3 regions of the Paenibacillus sp. XP01 genome follow, and region 3 is predicted to be linked to each of the others. Evidence: predicted binding sites of a transcription regulator. Region 3 holds the regulator's gene; each other region holds the start of a gene.
What was found. Region 3 encodes Rex, which represses fermentation and respiration genes when NADH is low (regulators of the CRP and FNR family bind a similar motif). Its sites were predicted from a motif close to TTGTGAAATATTTCACAA; they were not measured.
Positions count from the first base shown of each region.

Region 1 (5,437 bases), 2.1 Mb from region 3:
TATCCGAAGAAATCGCCAAACACTATGAAGTTCCGGTCTATAGACAACAAATGCTGGATGAAGTCCGCACATTTTTATCCTCTTTTTCCCCGGGCCAAGGCCTCTGATATTCCTCTGATATTGCTCCTATATGATCACAGTTATAAGAGATGCAGCCGTCCAGGCTGCTGGACTGGATCAGGAGGAGACTAACATGACAACAATACCTGAAGAAAAGCATGCCGCCCATTCATCGGCGTCGGCACCCCAAGGCAGCTTGTGGAAAAATATACGATTCGTGCGGTTGTTCCTGGCCTACGCACTGGCCACGTTCGGCGACTGGTTCGACGCACTCGCCATCCAGGTCATGATTGCTTACCGCTGGGGAGCAGATCCGCTGATTATTGCTCTGGTTCCCGTATGCATGGCCATTCCGGGCATCCTGTTCGGTTCGATTGCAGGCACGCTGGCCGACCGGTGGCCGAAGGTGAACATCATGCTGATTTGCGATGCGGCGAACGTGCTGCTGACCGTGGGCATTCTGTTCGCGCCAGGGCCGGGCTGGCTGCTCCCATTGCTCGGTGCGAGAGCGATGATGGGCGTGTTCCACATTCCTGCACAGCAGGCATTGACACGCCAAGTCGTACCGGAAAAACACCTGCTGCAGGCCACCTCGATGAACGGCTTTGTTGCCCAATGCTCCAAGGTGGCAGGGCCATTGCTCGGTGCCGTGATTTTGGCGGCATTTTCGCCGCAAACCTGCATTGTCGTCAATGCCTGCAGCCGCCTGCTTTCAGGGATGGTCTTGTGGCCGTTAAGGCGTTTGACGGAGGAGGAGAAGTCTACGGATGTCGACCAAGCGGCTGGGAACGATCAAACACGGCAGGCATCGTGGATAACGCAGTGGAAGGAAGGATGGATTTTTTTGCGCAGCAAACCGGCGGTATTCCGGACGATTTGGTTTGGCTGCACAGGACTGTTGGCCATTCTTATGATCGATTATCAATTCGCCACCCTCTTTCGAAGCATCAAGCCGGACAACGAGGTGCTGGTCGGCTGGCTCGGAGCTTCCGCAGGCGCAGGTGCCGTAGCCATCATCATGGTGCTCAATCGTTTGTCACGCATTAGTTACGGTTGGGGGCTTGGGGGAGGTTTTCTGTTGATCGGTGCGGGGATCGCCGGACTTGGCTGGCTGGAACCGTCTACGCATGAAGGGTGGATCATCTTCTGGGGAATATGCATCGGTCTCGGCAACGGCTTGTCCATGGTGACCATGAATTATTTGCTGCAAAAGGAAAGCCCGCCGGACATGGTGGGCAGAGTATTCGGCATTCAGAATTCCATGTCGAGCATCGTGCTAGTCGCTGCCCCGCTTGCAGGAGGTGTTCTGATTCAGGCTGCCGGCCCTGGTTTGACCTTTGTCTACATTGGGGCAGCAACGTTTCTCATTGGGTTGGTTGGGGTTGTGCTGCAGCGACTGTTATGGGGTGCAACGGGTAATCAGCCGGTTCGATTTCCTGATATCCAAGATTAAATTTTTATAAATTGTGTGACCGCCATCACTTTTTTTTGTGGACATGCCAAAGTTTGTGATAATTGTCACATGTGCAAATTTAGCGATCTGGCACAATAACGTTCATTAGGACGTGTTTGGCAGGGTGAGGCAAAGGAGACAAACCGATGCCAAACGCGAAAATTTTGCATGTGAACAGAAAGAAGGGGTAAGTTATGGATCCGATTATGCTATCGCGTATCCAATATGCGCTTACGACGATCTTCCACTTTTTCTTTGTGCCGCTGTCCATCGGTTTGGTGCTGCTGGTCGCAATCATGGAGACGTTGTACGTCGTCAAAGGCAAGGAAATTTACAAGACGATGGCCAAATTTTGGGGCAAGCTGTTCCTGATCAATTTCGCCGTCGGGGTAGTTACGGGCATTCTGCAGGAATTCCAGTTCGGCATGAACTGGTCCGAGTATTCCCGCTTTGTGGGCGACGTGTTCGGCGCACCGCTCGCCATTGAAGCATTGCTGGCATTTTTCATGGAATCGACGTTTATCGGATTATGGATTTTCGGGTGGGAGCGCTTGTCCAAAAAGGTGCATCTGGCCTGCATCTGGCTGGTGTTTACCGGTACGTTCCTGTCCGCGCTGTGGATTTTGGCGGCGAATTCCTTCATGCAGCATCCTGTCGGATTCACGATCAACAACGGCCGGGCCGAGATGAACGATTTCTTCGCCTTGATTACCAATGGGCAGCTGCTGGTCGAATTCCCGCATACGATCTTCGGGGCTTTGATGACAGGAGCTTTTGTCGTGACCGGGATCAGTGCGTTTAAGCTGATGAAAAAGCAGGATGTGGACGTGTTCCGCAGATCGTTCCATATCGGCATCGTCGTGGCGCTGGTTTCTTCGATCGGGGTAGCATTCTCCGGTCACTTCCAGGCGCAGTACCTGGTCGAAACACAGCCGATGAAGATGGCTGCCAGCGAAGGAACGTGGACGACGACGGATGATCCTGCCCCATGGACAGTGGTTGCCTTTATCGATCCGGACAAGCAGGAAAACTCGGGCGAACTCAAAATTCCCGGGCTGCTGAGTTACCTGTCTTACAGCAAGTTTTCCGGCAGCGTAACGGGTATGAAGGAGCTGCAGGCCGAGTATGAACAGAAGTACGGACCTGGCGATTACATTCCGCCTGTGCGCACGACGTTCTGGAGCTTCCGCATCATGATTGCTGCAGGCGGGTTGATGATCCTGCTTGCGCTGTACGGCTGTTACCTGGCACTTCGCCGGAAACTGGAAGGTGCCCGCCCTTGGTTCATGAAATCGATGATTTTTGCGATTTCGTTGCCGTTTATCGCCAACACGGCCGGCTGGATCATGACCGAGGTGGGCCGGCAGCCGTGGACGGTCTTCGGTTACATGACGACGGAAGCCGGGGTATCGCCCAATGTGACGGCAGGACAGATTTTGTTCTCGACGATTGCTTTTACGGCAGCCTATACGATTCTCGGCATCGTGATGGTCTACCTGTTCGTTCGCAAAATCAAAGCAGGGCCTTACGCGGTCGACCAATCGGAGGAACAGGATGAATCGGCCGATCCGTTCGGCATGGATGGGGGTTATTCAGTTGTCACTAAGTGAACTGTGGTTTGTGCTGATTGCCGTGTTGTTTATCGGCTTTTTCTTTCTGGAAGGCTTTGATTTCGGCGTGGGCATGTCGACAGGACTGATCGCGCGGACAGACCGGGAACGACGGACGATGATCAATTCGATCGGACCGTTCTGGGATGGGAACGAGGTGTGGCTGCTGACGGCGGGCGGTGCGATGTTTGCCGCTTTCCCGCACTGGTATGCGACCTTGTTCAGCGGATTTTACCTGCCGCTGGTCGTGGTGCTGCTTGCCCTGATCGGACGGGGAGTGGCGTTTGAATTCCGCAGCAAGATGAAACACCAGCGCTGGCGCAAGACATGGGACATTATCATTGTTGTCTCCAGCGCCCTGCTGCCGTTCCTGTTCGGCGTAGTATTCGCAACGCTGATGAAGGGATTGCCGATTGACGGTGACATGCAGCTTCGGGCAGGTTTCCTGGATATCGTAAACCCGTACACCGTGGTAGGCGGACTTGCCGTAACGATGCTATGCCTGGTGCACGGTCTGTTGTTTGCTTCGCTCCGCACGGTCGGACCGCTCCGGGAACGCGCGCTGCACATGGCCCGCAAACTGATGCTGCCGCTGGCAGTCGTTCTTGCGCTTTATGCCGCATTGACCTATTTCATGACGGACATGTTTGACGTCCGCGGATGGGCGCTTTGGATTCTGGTGGCGCTTGGTGCCGCTGCCCTCGCCGCCGCTGCCTATTTTGTGCGGCAGCAGCGCGAGGGATGGGCTTTCGGCATGACGGGTGCCGTCATTGCGATTTTGTTTGCCTCCGTGTTTGTCGGATTGTTCCCTAGAGTCATGATCAGTTCGTTAGGAGAAGCGTTCAACCTCACGGTACATAATGCATCGTCGGGCGCTTATTCCTTGAAGGTCATGACCATCGTTGCCTGCACGCTGCTGCCGTTTGTGCTGGGATATCAGATCTGGAGCTATTACATTTTCCGCAAACGCTTGAACGAGCAGCATCACCTGGAGTACTGAGATGGGAAGGGGGTTGCTGAAGCTGCCGGGCGTGCGCCCTGTGCTGGCACTAGCATCGGCGTTGGTGCTGCTGCAGGCCATGGCCATCATCATGCAGGCCAAATGGCTGGCCCAGGCCATCACCGCTTTATTTGAAGGTGCTGCCGTATCGTCGCAGTATCCTGTACTGCTGCTGTTCCTGGCCGCATTTGCCGCCCGTTACGCGATCTCCTTCTGGTTGCAGTTGATCGTGTCGCGATATGCAGAGAAGACGGGAACCGACTTGCGCAGGCAGATGGTGGAGCAATGGTTCCGGCTCGGGCCGCGTTTTGCCAAGACGGAAGGAACGGGCCATTTGGTCACGCTGGCGCGGGAAGGGACAACGCAGTACAAAACGTATTTGGAGCTGTTTATCCCCCGCATGCTGGGCATGGGACTTGTTCCATTGGTCATATTGTTGTATGTGTTCAAGCTGGATGTGATGTCCGGGATGATTCTGGCCGTAACGCTGCCCATCCTGATCGGTTTTCTCATTCTGCTCGGTTTGGCGGCGCAGCGGAAAATCGACTTGCAGTTCAAGTCCTACAAGGCGCTGGCAAACCATTTCGTGGATACGCTCCGCGGCCTGGAGACGCTTAAAACGCTTGGACAAAGCGGCAGGCACGCCGGGACGATCATGCGGGTGAGCGAGCGCTACCGCAAAGCGACGATGTCTACGCTGCGGATGGCGTTCCTGTCTTCGTTCGCGCTGGATTTCTTCACGATGCTGTCGGTCGCTTCGGTGGCGGTCAGCCTTGGGCTGCGCCTGACAGAAGGAAGCATACTGTTGGCTCCGGCGCTGACGGTGCTTATTTTGGCACCCGAGTACTTTTTGCCTGTGCGCATGCTGGGAGCGGATTATCATGCAACGCTGGACGGCAAAGAGGCCGGAGAAGCGATTCGCGACATGATCTTGAAGGGGGAATCTGCCGAGCAGAAGCAGAAGGAGGCTTATATCTACGCATTAAACCATCAGCCGGCATCTGACACTATGGATGAAGGGGATGCGGCATTGCCGGTATGGGATACAGCCAGCAGGTTGGCATTAAGGGATGTACAGGTCAGCCATCAGGACGGTGGACCAACATCCTTGAAGGACGTGACTTTCCAGGTTACCGGCATGGGCAAGGTCGGAATCATCGGCGCGAGCGGGGCGGGCAAATCCACCCTCGTTGACGTGCTGGGAGGTTTCGTGCTGCCGACTTCCGGGCAGATGCTGTACAACGGCCGCCCGTTGTCTCTGGAGATGACAGAGGCCTGGAGGCGGCAGACGGCGGCCATTCCGCAGCATCCGCA
Region 1 is NZ_CP139481.1:6,540,180-6,545,616, reverse strand. Features, by position in the region: gene SNR34_RS29470 (winged helix-turn-helix domain-containing protein) at 1-107, shown strand, start outside; gene SNR34_RS29465 (MFS transporter) at 194-1,513, shown strand; gene SNR34_RS29460 (cytochrome ubiquinol oxidase subunit I) at 1,708-3,123, shown strand; gene cydB (cytochrome d ubiquinol oxidase subunit II) at 3,068-4,123, shown strand; gene cydD (thiol reductant ABC exporter subunit CydD) at 4,125-5,437, shown strand, end outside.
Region 1: SNR34_RS29460 (cytochrome ubiquinol oxidase subunit I) is a predicted target of Rex. The motif match lies at 1,567-1,584, and genes of this name have one in related genera.

Region 2 (5,437 bases), 170 kb from region 3:
TCGCGTCCGTGCATAGGGTTGGCTCCCGGAGCAAACGGTTCGCCCGCTTTGCGTCCATCTGGCGTTGTGCCTGTTTTCTTGCCATATACCACGTTCGACGTAATGGTCAGCACGGATTGGGTAGGCAGTGCGTTGCGATAAGCTTTGTGTTTCCGGATCATGCCCATGAAGGACTCGACCAGTTCAACCGCAATGCTGTCTACACGATCATCGTTGTTGCCGTAGCAAGGGAATTCGCCTTCGATTTCGAAGTCGACCGCGATGCCTTGCTCGTTGCGGATCGGTTTGACTTTGGCGTATTTGATCGCGCTCAGGGAATCGGCGGCTACCGACAATCCGGCGATGCCGCAAGCCATCGTACGCAGGATGTCACGGTCGTGCAATGCCATTTCGATGCGTTCATAGCTGTATTTGTCGTGCATGTAGTGAATGACGTTCAGCGTGTTCATGTACAGTTTGGCCAGCCATTCCATCATCGGTTTGAAGCGTTTCAGCACTTCGTTGTAATCGAGCACCTCGGTGGTGATCGCCGGATATTCCGGTCCGACCTGCGCGCCCGATTTTTCGTCGCGTCCACCGTTGATCGCATACAGCAGCGCTTTGGCCAAGTTGGCGCGGGCGCCGAAGAACTGCATTTGTTTGCCGATCTTCATCGCGGATACGCAGCAGGCAATGCCGTAATCGTCGCCATAGATCGGGCGCATCAAATCGTCGTTTTCATATTGGATCGAGCTCGTTTCGATCGAAACTTTAGTGCAATATTCCTTGAACGCTTCCGGCAGCTTCACGGACCAAAGAACCGTCAAATTTGGTTCTGGTGCAGGGCCCAAGTTATAGAGCGTGTGCAGGAAACGGAAGCTGTTTTTGGTTACGCGGGTTTCGCCGTTAACGGACATTCCGCCGATGGATTCGGTAACCCAGGTCGGGTCGCCGCTGAACAACTCGTTGTAATCCGGCGTGCGCAGAAATTTCACGATGCGCAGTTTCATGACGAAATGATCGACCAGCTCTTGCGCCTGTTCTTCGGTCAGCACGCCTTCCTGCAGGTCGCGCTCGATGTAAATGTCCAGGAAAGAGGATACCCGTCCGAGAGACATTGCCGCACCGTTTTGTTCCTTGATGGCAGCCAGGTAGCCGAAGTACAGCCATTGGAAAGCTTCTTTGGCGTTGGTGGCCGGCAAGGAGATATCGAAGCCGTGCATTTCGCCCAACTGCTTCAGTTCTTGCAGCGCACGAATCTGTTCGGAGATCTCTTCGCGCAGACGAATGACATCTTCGTCCATGGCGTCCACTTCCAGCGAATTCAGCTGTGATTTTTTGTCCCGGATCAGGAAGTCTACACCGTACAAGGCCACTCGACGATAGTCGCCGATGATGCGGCCGCGGCCGTATGCATCCGGAAGACCGGTAATGATCCCCGCTTTGCGCGCTGCGCGCATTTCGGATGTATAGGCATCGAACACGCCTTGGTTATGCGTTTTGCGAATGTTCGTGAATATGTCAATGACTTCTTGAGGCATCTCGAAACCGTAAGCCTGACATGCATCAATCATCATGCGAATGCCGCCGAACGGCTGAATCGAACGTTTGAACGGAGCATCGGTCTGAACGCCGACGATCTGTTCTTTCTCTTTATCCAGATAACCCGGCTGATGGGACACGATCGTGGAAGGCGTATTCACGTCCACGTCCAGGACGCCGCCGTTCTCGCGTTCCTTTTTCGTCAAATCGGAAACGATTTCCCACAGGTCCTTCGTATTTTGGGTTGCGCCTGCAAGGAACTCTTCGTCCCCGTAATACGGCGTCAGGTTGTGCACCAGAAAATCGTTTACGTCTACGGATCTGTTCCAAGTACCTTTGACAAAGTTTCTCCAGCCTGTTTGCACTTTGACATCTTTTTCAATCACCGACATCGTTAATCCCTCCGTAATTTGGATTTCCGGACACGGGACAGGTTGTCTCGCACGTCGCATCCGTGTCCAGAACCGCGATATAATGTGAAGATTTTCACATATGCCGGATCGATACTCTCTCTTATAGGAACCCGGAACCGCGGAATTGATTGTTTTCTTTCTGTTTTCATTATACGTTTACGTTGTTTCACACTCTGTGATTTTTATCACAAAGTCAGTGAGCTTCTTCACTCCACCATTGCTGAATCATAGTGAATTACATTAATTCACATTAGCCACTGCGAGAGTAGAACAACTTCCGATCGCAATCCACTCCATATCTCCCGATTGAATTTTATCAACTGAACAAAGAACATTAACACTTGCCCACTCCGATGACAGAACTACCTTCCGATCACTGTTATCCCCCGCGTTTTTTTGATCCATTTTTCAAAGGTTACACTCCCGGGATAAAGGCGAACGCTTCGCTTTTTCAGGTTATTTCTGTCCCTCCGTTGTCGTGTAAATTGTTGAATTCAACTGATACCGCAAGGATTCCGTTGAACAGAAAGACGGCAATCGGGGCTCCCCATTTCGGGGAACCCTGCTCCTATTGCCTTAACCTCAAACGAATGGTTTGCTATGCTGCACTATTGTTTATTCAAACCGTCCATAGAAGGCGTTGCGGTATACATCGGCTAGTTCGGTAACCAGTGGCATCTTCGGATTGGCCGTTGTACATTGGTCCTCGAACGCACGGTCGGCCAGATAGTCTACGCGCGATTCGAAATCTTTCGGATCGAATCCGAGTTCCTGGAACGATTCCTCGATGCCCAGCGTTTTGTTCAGCTTGCGGATGGCGTTGATCAGGCTGTTGACGCCTTCTTCAGTCGTGCGGGCCGGCAGCCCGAGGATGCGGGCAATCTCGGCATAACGCTCATCGGCAACGAAATGCGAATATTTCGGGAACGAAGCGAATTTGCTCGGTTTTTTCGCATTGTAGCGAATGACGTGCGGCATCAGGATCGCATTGGTGCGTCCATGCGCGGTGTGGTACTGACCGCCCCATTTATGCGCAAGGCTGTGGTTGATGCCCAAGAACGCATTCGCGAAAGCCATGCCTGCGATCGTCGATGCATTATGCATTTTTTCGCGGGCGAGTTTGTCGCCTTGCAAAGCCGATTGCTCCAGGTATTGGAACACCAGTTGGATCGCTTTGATCGCCAAACCGTCCGTATAATCGTTCGCCATGACCGACACATAAGCTTCGATCGCATGGGTCAGAACGTCCATGCCCGTATCCGCCACTGCGGTTCTCGGCAAGCTGTACACAAACTCCGGATCCACGATAGCCACGTCAGGCGTCAATTCGTAATCAGCCAGCGGATATTTCGTATTGCCTTTCTCTTTGTCCGTAATGACCGCGAACGAGGTAACCTCCGATCCTGTACCGGATGTCGTCGGAATGGCTACGAATTTCGCTTTGATGCCCAAGCGCGGATATTTATAGATCCGTTTGCGGATGTCCATAAATTTTTGCTTCAGGTTGTTGAAGTCGGTATCCGGGTATTCGTAGAACAGCCACATCGCTTTCGCGGCATCCATCGGCGAACCGCCGCCGAGGGCGATGATGCAGTCCGGCTGGAAGCGATTCATCATCTCGGTTCCGCGATCAACCGTCGTTGTCGATGGATCGGGTTCGACTTCGGAGAACACTTCGATCGCAACCGGAGTCTGGCGCTGACGCAGGTAATGCTCTACTTTTTCGACATAACCAAGCTTCACCATCACAGGGTCCGTAATGATGGCAACGCGGGTGATGTCCGGCATTTTGGCGAGATATTGCGTTGCGCCTTTTTCGAAATAGACTTTGTTCGGCACTTTGAACCATTGCATATTCACGGTACGGCGAGCCACCCTTTTCACGTTGATTAAGTTGACGGCAGATACGTTCGACGACGTCGAGTTGCGTCCATACGAGCCGCAGCCCAGCGTCAGGGACGGAATGTTCGTATTGTAAATATCGCCGATCGCCCCATGCGTGGATGGCGAGTTGACCAGAATCCGGCCTGTTTGCAAACGATCCGCAAATTTGGTGATGACATCTTCATTGTTCGAATGGATCACCGAGGAGTGGCCCATGCCGCCAAAAGCAACCACTTCCGCTGCGCGCTCAATGCCTTCGGCTGCGTTTTTCACTTTGTAGCAAGCCAGCACCGGGCTCAGTTTTTCGGCCGACAGCGGGTATTTCGTGCCTACGCCTTCGATTTCGGCAACGAGGATTTTGGTGCCTGCCGGAACGTCAATGCCGCACAGTTCGGCGATTTTGGCGGCGGATTGGCCTACGATCGCCGGATTGACCGCACATTTATCGACATTGATCACGCCTGGCGTCAACTTTGCCAGCTCTTCTTTGTTCACAAAGTAACAGCCGCTGGCGATCATTTTCTTTTTCACCTGGTCGAAAATCGCTTCTTCGATGATGACGGCTTGCTCGGATGCGCAGATCATGCCGTTGTCGAACGATTTGGACAGAATCAGGTCGGTCACCGCCTGGTTGATGTCCGCGCTTTTCTCAATGAAGCAAGGAACGTTACCTGGTCCGACACCCAGTGCCGGTTTACCACAGCTGTATGCGGCCCGTACCATGCCTGATCCGCCTGTGGCCAGAATAAGCGCTACGTCAGGGTGATTCATCAGGGCATTGGTCCGATCCATGGAAGGATCGTCGATCCATTGGATGCAATCGGCCGGAGCACCATGCTTCACGGCTGCTTCAAGCAGGATTTTGGCAGCTTCACGGCTGCAGTTTTGTGCGGACGGATGGAATCCAAAGATGATCGGGTTGCGCGTTTTGATGGAGATCAGCGCTTTGAACATCGTGGTGGACGTTGGATTCGTAACCGGTGTGATCCCCATAATGATGCCCACCGGTTCGGCAATTTTCTGGAAGCTGTCGAATTCGTTGTCTTCGATCACGCCTACCGTTTTGTCGTATTTAATGCTGTGATAAATATATTCCGTGGCAAAAATGTTTTTAGTGATTTTATCCTCATACACGCCTCGACCTGTTTCTTCGACGGCCATTTTGGCAAGCATCATGTGTTTGTCGAGTCCTGCGAGTGCCATGGCCTGCACGATTCGGTCGATCTGCTCCTGATCCATGGACATGAACGCTGCGTGTGCCTTGTTTGCTTTGTCAATCAACGTTTGGATATACTGGCCTGCTGTCGGTTCTTTTACTGGGGCGACTTCGTTCTTTACAGCCATCTCCCTCATCCTCCTAAAGGTTCGTATTGTTTGTCTCTCTGCTTACGATCACATCGTACCATGGCGAATTCGGTCGGTATGTGATTTTTTTCACAAAGTATAACAAATTTAATTTATGTTTTGGAGCATCGCTCCACTCCCCTTACAGCTCTTCATATTTAAAATGCTATTCTGTCATCATCATCCTTTCCTTAGAAAAGTGAATTTAATCACAATGTTTGAAATATTGCCATTTTTGCCTCCTTCCCAGCCCCTGCATTAGGTATATACTGAAC
Region 2 is NZ_CP139481.1:4,648,679-4,654,115, forward strand. Features, by position in the region: gene pflB (formate C-acetyltransferase) at 1-1,913, opposite strand, end outside; gene adhE (bifunctional acetaldehyde-CoA/alcohol dehydrogenase) at 2,550-5,162, opposite strand.
Region 2: pflB (formate C-acetyltransferase) is a predicted target of Rex. The motif match lies at 1,996-2,013, and genes of this name have one in related genera.

Region 3 (5,437 bases):
TGATGTCGTGCTGGTCGGGCACAACGTCGCCTTTGACTTTCATTTTCTCCAGAACGCGCTGGACCGCTGTGGTTATTTGCCGTTCACCGGCCGCATTCTGGATACGATCGATTTTCTTAAAATCACGTTCCCCTCGCTGAGCTCGTACCAGCTCGGGTACGTCTCGTCCGAGTTCGGCTTTCAACACGATCGTCCGCACCAGGCGGATAGCGATGCATTGGCTACGGCATACGTGCTGTTAAAGTGTTTTGACGAGCTGCGTGAATTGCCGCTCATTACGATCCAGCGCCTGAGCGACCTTTTTGCCCCCGAGGACAGCGATCTGGGGTGGTTTTTTGACGGGCTGCGCATGGAGAAGGAAGCCGAGCCCATTCAAGATTTGGATGGACATACCTATTATCGCCAACTCGCGCTCAATGTAAGCGATTGGACCGAAATCGGCGCGCCTCGCGACGAGAAGGACGGTAATCCGCTGGAAGGCATCAGCTTTGAGCAATATATGGAGCAGGTTCGGAGTAACCTGCAGAATACGCTGGAGCATTATGAAGAACGCGAGGCGCAGACCCAGATGTTCAGCAGCGTCCGGCAAGCCCTGAGCGAGGATAAGCACCTGCTCATCGAAGCCGGAACGGGCACGGGGAAATCGCTCGGTTACCTGCTGCCAGCCATCTATGAGAGCGTGAAGCAGGAACAAAAGGTAATGGTCAGCACGCATACGATCAACCTGCAGGAACAGCTGCGGGAGCGGGATATTCCCCTTTTGACCCAAGTTGTGCCTTTTCCTTTTAAAGCTGCGGTATTTAAAGGACGAGGACACTACCTGTGCCTGCGCAAATTCGAGCACAAGATTAACGGCCGCGAATTTTCGACGCCGAAGGAAGATTATTTTACCGCGGCGCAGATGATCGTCTGGCTTACCCAGACCGAGACCGGGGACGACGAGGAACTGAATCTCAGCGGCCGCGGCGGGGACTTCTGGGAGACGGTGCAGAGCGAATCGGAATCCTGTCTGGGACGCTCCTGTCCTTGGTTCCGCAAATGTTATTATCACCGGGCCAAGCATGAAGCAGGCTTATCGGACATCGTCATCACGAACCATTCGAAGCTGTTTACCGACGTAAAGGCCAGCCATCAGCTGCTGCCGTCCTACGAGAGCCTTGTCATCGACGAGGCCCATCACTTGGAAGATGTAGCAGGAAAACATCTTGGACTTCATATGAAATATTTCACATTGGTGCATACGTTAACGCGTTTGTTCAAAGACAGCCGCAACGGACAGCTTCCGCTGCTGCGTTCTCAGCTGTCGGGACATGAACGTTCCGTCGAATGGGGATCGGCCATTGACCAGATGTTCCCGATTGCACTGGAAGCCAAAGAAATATGGGATCGGCTCAGCGAGGCGCTGTTTAACCTGCTGCCGGAACGGACCGACGCTTCTCCGGGAGAGACGGGACAATTTTCCCTGCGTTTGAAGAGCACGCAGAAGCCGGCCAAGTGGGAGGAATTGCAGAACGAGGAGAATCAGCTTTACGTCACGCTTGGCGATCTCATTCGCAAGGGAGACAAGCTGATGCTCGAGCTGAAAGAGGATCAGGACGACTATCAGTCGGACAGCTTGATCACGGACATTACGGGCTTGTTCAAAGACCTTTCCACGCTGCGCGAAAACCTGCGCTTCTTCATGCGAATGGACGATGCTGCCACGGTGTATTGGATGGAAGCAAGCGGCCAGTTCCGCAGCAAATCGCTGCAATTGTATGCCGTTCCCGTGGACGTGAGCGCGCAGCTGAAGGAAATGTTTTTCGATAAAAAAAGAAGCGTCGTGCTTACGTCTGCCACACTGTCCGTGGATAAGTCGTTTCAATTCATGATTGACCAGCTTGGCCTGCAGGAAGCCGCGGAGCATGATCGTTTGCTCACGGCGATGCTGCCGTCTCCGTTCCGCTACCGCGATCAGGCGCTGCTGGTGATACCGCGCGATTTTCCGAGCGTGAAAGGGTCGATCGGGGACGCGCATTTCGTGGACATGCTGGTACGATCGTTGGCCGAGACGGCCATCGCTACGCGCGGGCGCATGATGGTGCTGTTTACGTCTTATCGCATGCTGCGCCAAGTGTATGACCCGCTTAAGGAAGCATTGTCCGGAAACGAAATTTCCTTGCTCGGTCAGGGCGTGGACAGCGGCAGCCGGTCCAAGCTCACCCGCAGGTTCCAAGACGCCAAAGCGACGGTGCTTCTCGGGACGAGCAGTTTTTGGGAAGGCGTGGACATACCTGGGGATGCATTGACATGTCTGGCTATTGTCAGGTTACCGTTCCAGCCGCCGAATCATCCGCTCCTGGAAGCCAAAAGTGAATTATTGCAGCAGCAGAAAAAAAACCCGTTCATGAAGCTGTCTGTGCCTCAGGCGGTCATTCGTTTCAAGCAAGGATTCGGAAGGCTGGTTCGCACAGCCAAGGATCGCGGCGTTGTTATCGTATACGATACGCGGGTGATCGAATCATATTACGGAAAATACTTTTTATATTCCTTGCCTGGGCCAAAAATGGAACACATGCTGACCGAGCAAATGGTTCCGCGCATCAGCGAATGGCTCGAACAAGACGTTGAACAAACCTAATTCAGGTAGAAACGACAGAACATTTTTCGGCAATGTTGCGAAACGCCTGCAAAAGGCGGTACACTTGTTGAGATTACATGGCTTCGGGTTGATACGTTAAAGAAGTACATCAAATATAAGGCGGCATCCTTCCTCTAAAATGATTCGAATTAGAGTACACGGCGGGATGCCTCCCTTTTCATCTATTTATCGCGCTTTGGCAAGGAGGAGCAAAAAAAACATGAAATCAGATAAAATTTCGGAAGCCGTCGTGAGGCGGTTGCCGGTATATCTGCGTTATTTGAGTGAATTGCACCAACGTGAGGTAACGACGGTTTCTTCGCAGGAGCTGGGACAGCGCCTGGACCTCAATCCGGCCCAGATCCGCAAGGATTTGGCCTATTTCGGCGATTTTGGCCGCAAGGGCATCGGGTATGACGTATCGTATCTCATTGAGAAAATCCGCCATATCCTGAAGATCGACCAGCAAATCAATGTTGCGTTGGTAGGAGCCGGTAACCTGGGTCATGCCTTGTCCAACTATAATGCTTACTTGAAGGACAACATGAAAATCGTGGCTGTTTTCGATGCATATGAACCCAAGATCGGCACCCAAATCAACAGCTTGAAAGTGCAAGCGATGAATGAGCTGACGGAATCGGTCAGAAACCTTAATATTCGCATCGGCATCATCACCGTCCCCGATACCGAAGCGCAGAATGTGGCCGACCGGTTGATCGAATCCGGGATCGAAGCCATCCTGAATTTTGCGCCAACCATCTTGAAAACCCCGCCGCATGTTCGTATTCATAATGCGGACTTTACGACGGATTTGCTAAGCCTTGCGTATTATTTGGAAAATGGAAAGGACGACGAGCAGGATGACGACAAATAAATGGGTTATACACAACGGCAAATTCGCCGTAAACAAAGGTTTGGAATGGAACGTGGTTCAAGGATACATGGTGGTGGAAGACGACAAAATTCAGTATATCGGCGAATCCTTGCCGGCAGAAGATGAAAGCCTGCCGAAAGTGGACGGAAAAGGATTGCTCTTTCTGCCAGGTTTGATCAATACGCACGGACATGCCGCCATGTCGCTGCTGAGAGGCCACGGGGATGATCTGGCGCTGCAGGTATGGCTGCAGGAGAAAATGTGGCCGATGGAGGCGAAAATGACGTCTGAGGACGTTTATTGGGGGGCGTCCTTGTCGGTGCTTGAGATGCTCAAAGGAGGAACGACGGCTTTTCTGGACATGTATGATCACATGGATCAGGTTGCCAAAGTCGTGGAGCAATCCGGCATTCGTGCAGCGCTCGCTCGCGGCGTCATCGGTCTTTGCTCCGAAGAGGAACAGAAGCACAAGCTCGGCGAAGCGGCTGCGTTTGCCCGCGACTGGAACGGGAAGGCAAATGGACGGATTACTGCTGTAATGTCTCCGCATGCGCCTTATACGTGCCCTCCGGATTACATAGAAAAGTTTGTGCAGGTTGCCCATGATCTGAATTTGCCGCTTCATACCCATATGTCCGAAACGCTGCGCGAAGTGGAACAGAACGTGACCGATTACGGTCTGCGTCCTGTAGCGTACTTGGAGAAGCTTGGCTTTTTCTCGCGGCCTTCCCTCGTGGCTCATGCTGTGCATTTAAACGATGAGGAAATCGAGATTTTGGCTCGCCATAACGTTGCAGTATCTCATAATCCGGGCAGCAATCTGAAGCTGGCTTCCGGCATTGCGCGAGTTCCTGAGCTGCTGAAAGCGGGCGTGACCGTTTCTTTGGGAACAGACGGACCGGCGAGCAATAACAATTTGGACATGTTTGAAGAGATGCGTCTGGCCGCATTGATTCATAAAGGCGTGTCCGGTGATCCGACTGCGGTTCCGGCCGGCGAAGCGCTTCTGCTTGGAACGGCATACGGAGCACGCTCGATTTTCCTCGACAATACCGGCCTGCTTGAAGCGGGAATGAAGGCGGATTTCATCGGGGTCAACATAGACCAGCCTCATCTGTACCCGCATACCGATCTGATTTCCCATGCCATTTATTCGGCGTCGGCCAAAGACGTGGAGCATGTGTGGGTAGATGGCAAACAAGTGGTGAAACATGGCGAGTGCCTGACGATGGACGAGGAACGCATTTTGCGTGAAGCTCAATCGGCGTTTGAGGGCCTGCTCGCCCGTTAATTTCTCATGGGCGCAGCCTCATCAGGGAAAGGGAGTTCGGCTTTTGAAGAAAAAGAAAAAGAAAAAGTGGATATGGATATCGCTGCTGATCCTGATCGTGGCGTTGATTGTATTGCAGCGCTATTACGTCTATGTGACCAAGGACCAGCGCAATCAGGAGGCGCTCGCCCTGCAGGCCGCCCAGCAGCAGCTGGAGCTGACGTCCTACGATAATTTTCAAAAATTCGTATGGGGACAGAAAGAAGGCGAAGACAGCATCTATTGGACGCTGAGCGGCACCAATAAGGATAACCAGGACGTCATTGTGTGGGTCAAGTTCGACGAGACGGGGAAACCGTTGTCCGGGGCGGGTGCAGTGCATAGCGAGCTGCTGCAGAACGGAATGTCCGAAGCTCAAATTCGCCAAAGATTCGCTTCCGAAGTCCCGAATGGCGAAATCAAGCGAATCCTGCCTGGCGTCGTGAACGGCATTTATGTATGGCAAGTTTATTATCATGATGATACACACAGTTATTATCGTTTCTATCGTTTTAGCAATGGGGAGCAAGTGGATCTGGTATATACGATTCCGAACAGCTGACATGCTTACGACCAAACAACCGACAGCGAATGTTGCTGATCGGTTGTTTGCCGTACTTTGATGAAAATTTTG
Region 3 is NZ_CP139481.1:4,476,064-4,481,500, reverse strand. Features, by position in the region: gene dinG (ATP-dependent DNA helicase DinG) at 1-2,620, shown strand, start outside; gene SNR34_RS20045 (redox-sensing transcriptional repressor Rex) at 2,787-3,494, shown strand; gene SNR34_RS20040 (amidohydrolase) at 3,481-4,785, shown strand; gene SNR34_RS20035 (cell wall elongation regulator TseB-like domain-containing protein) at 4,829-5,365, shown strand.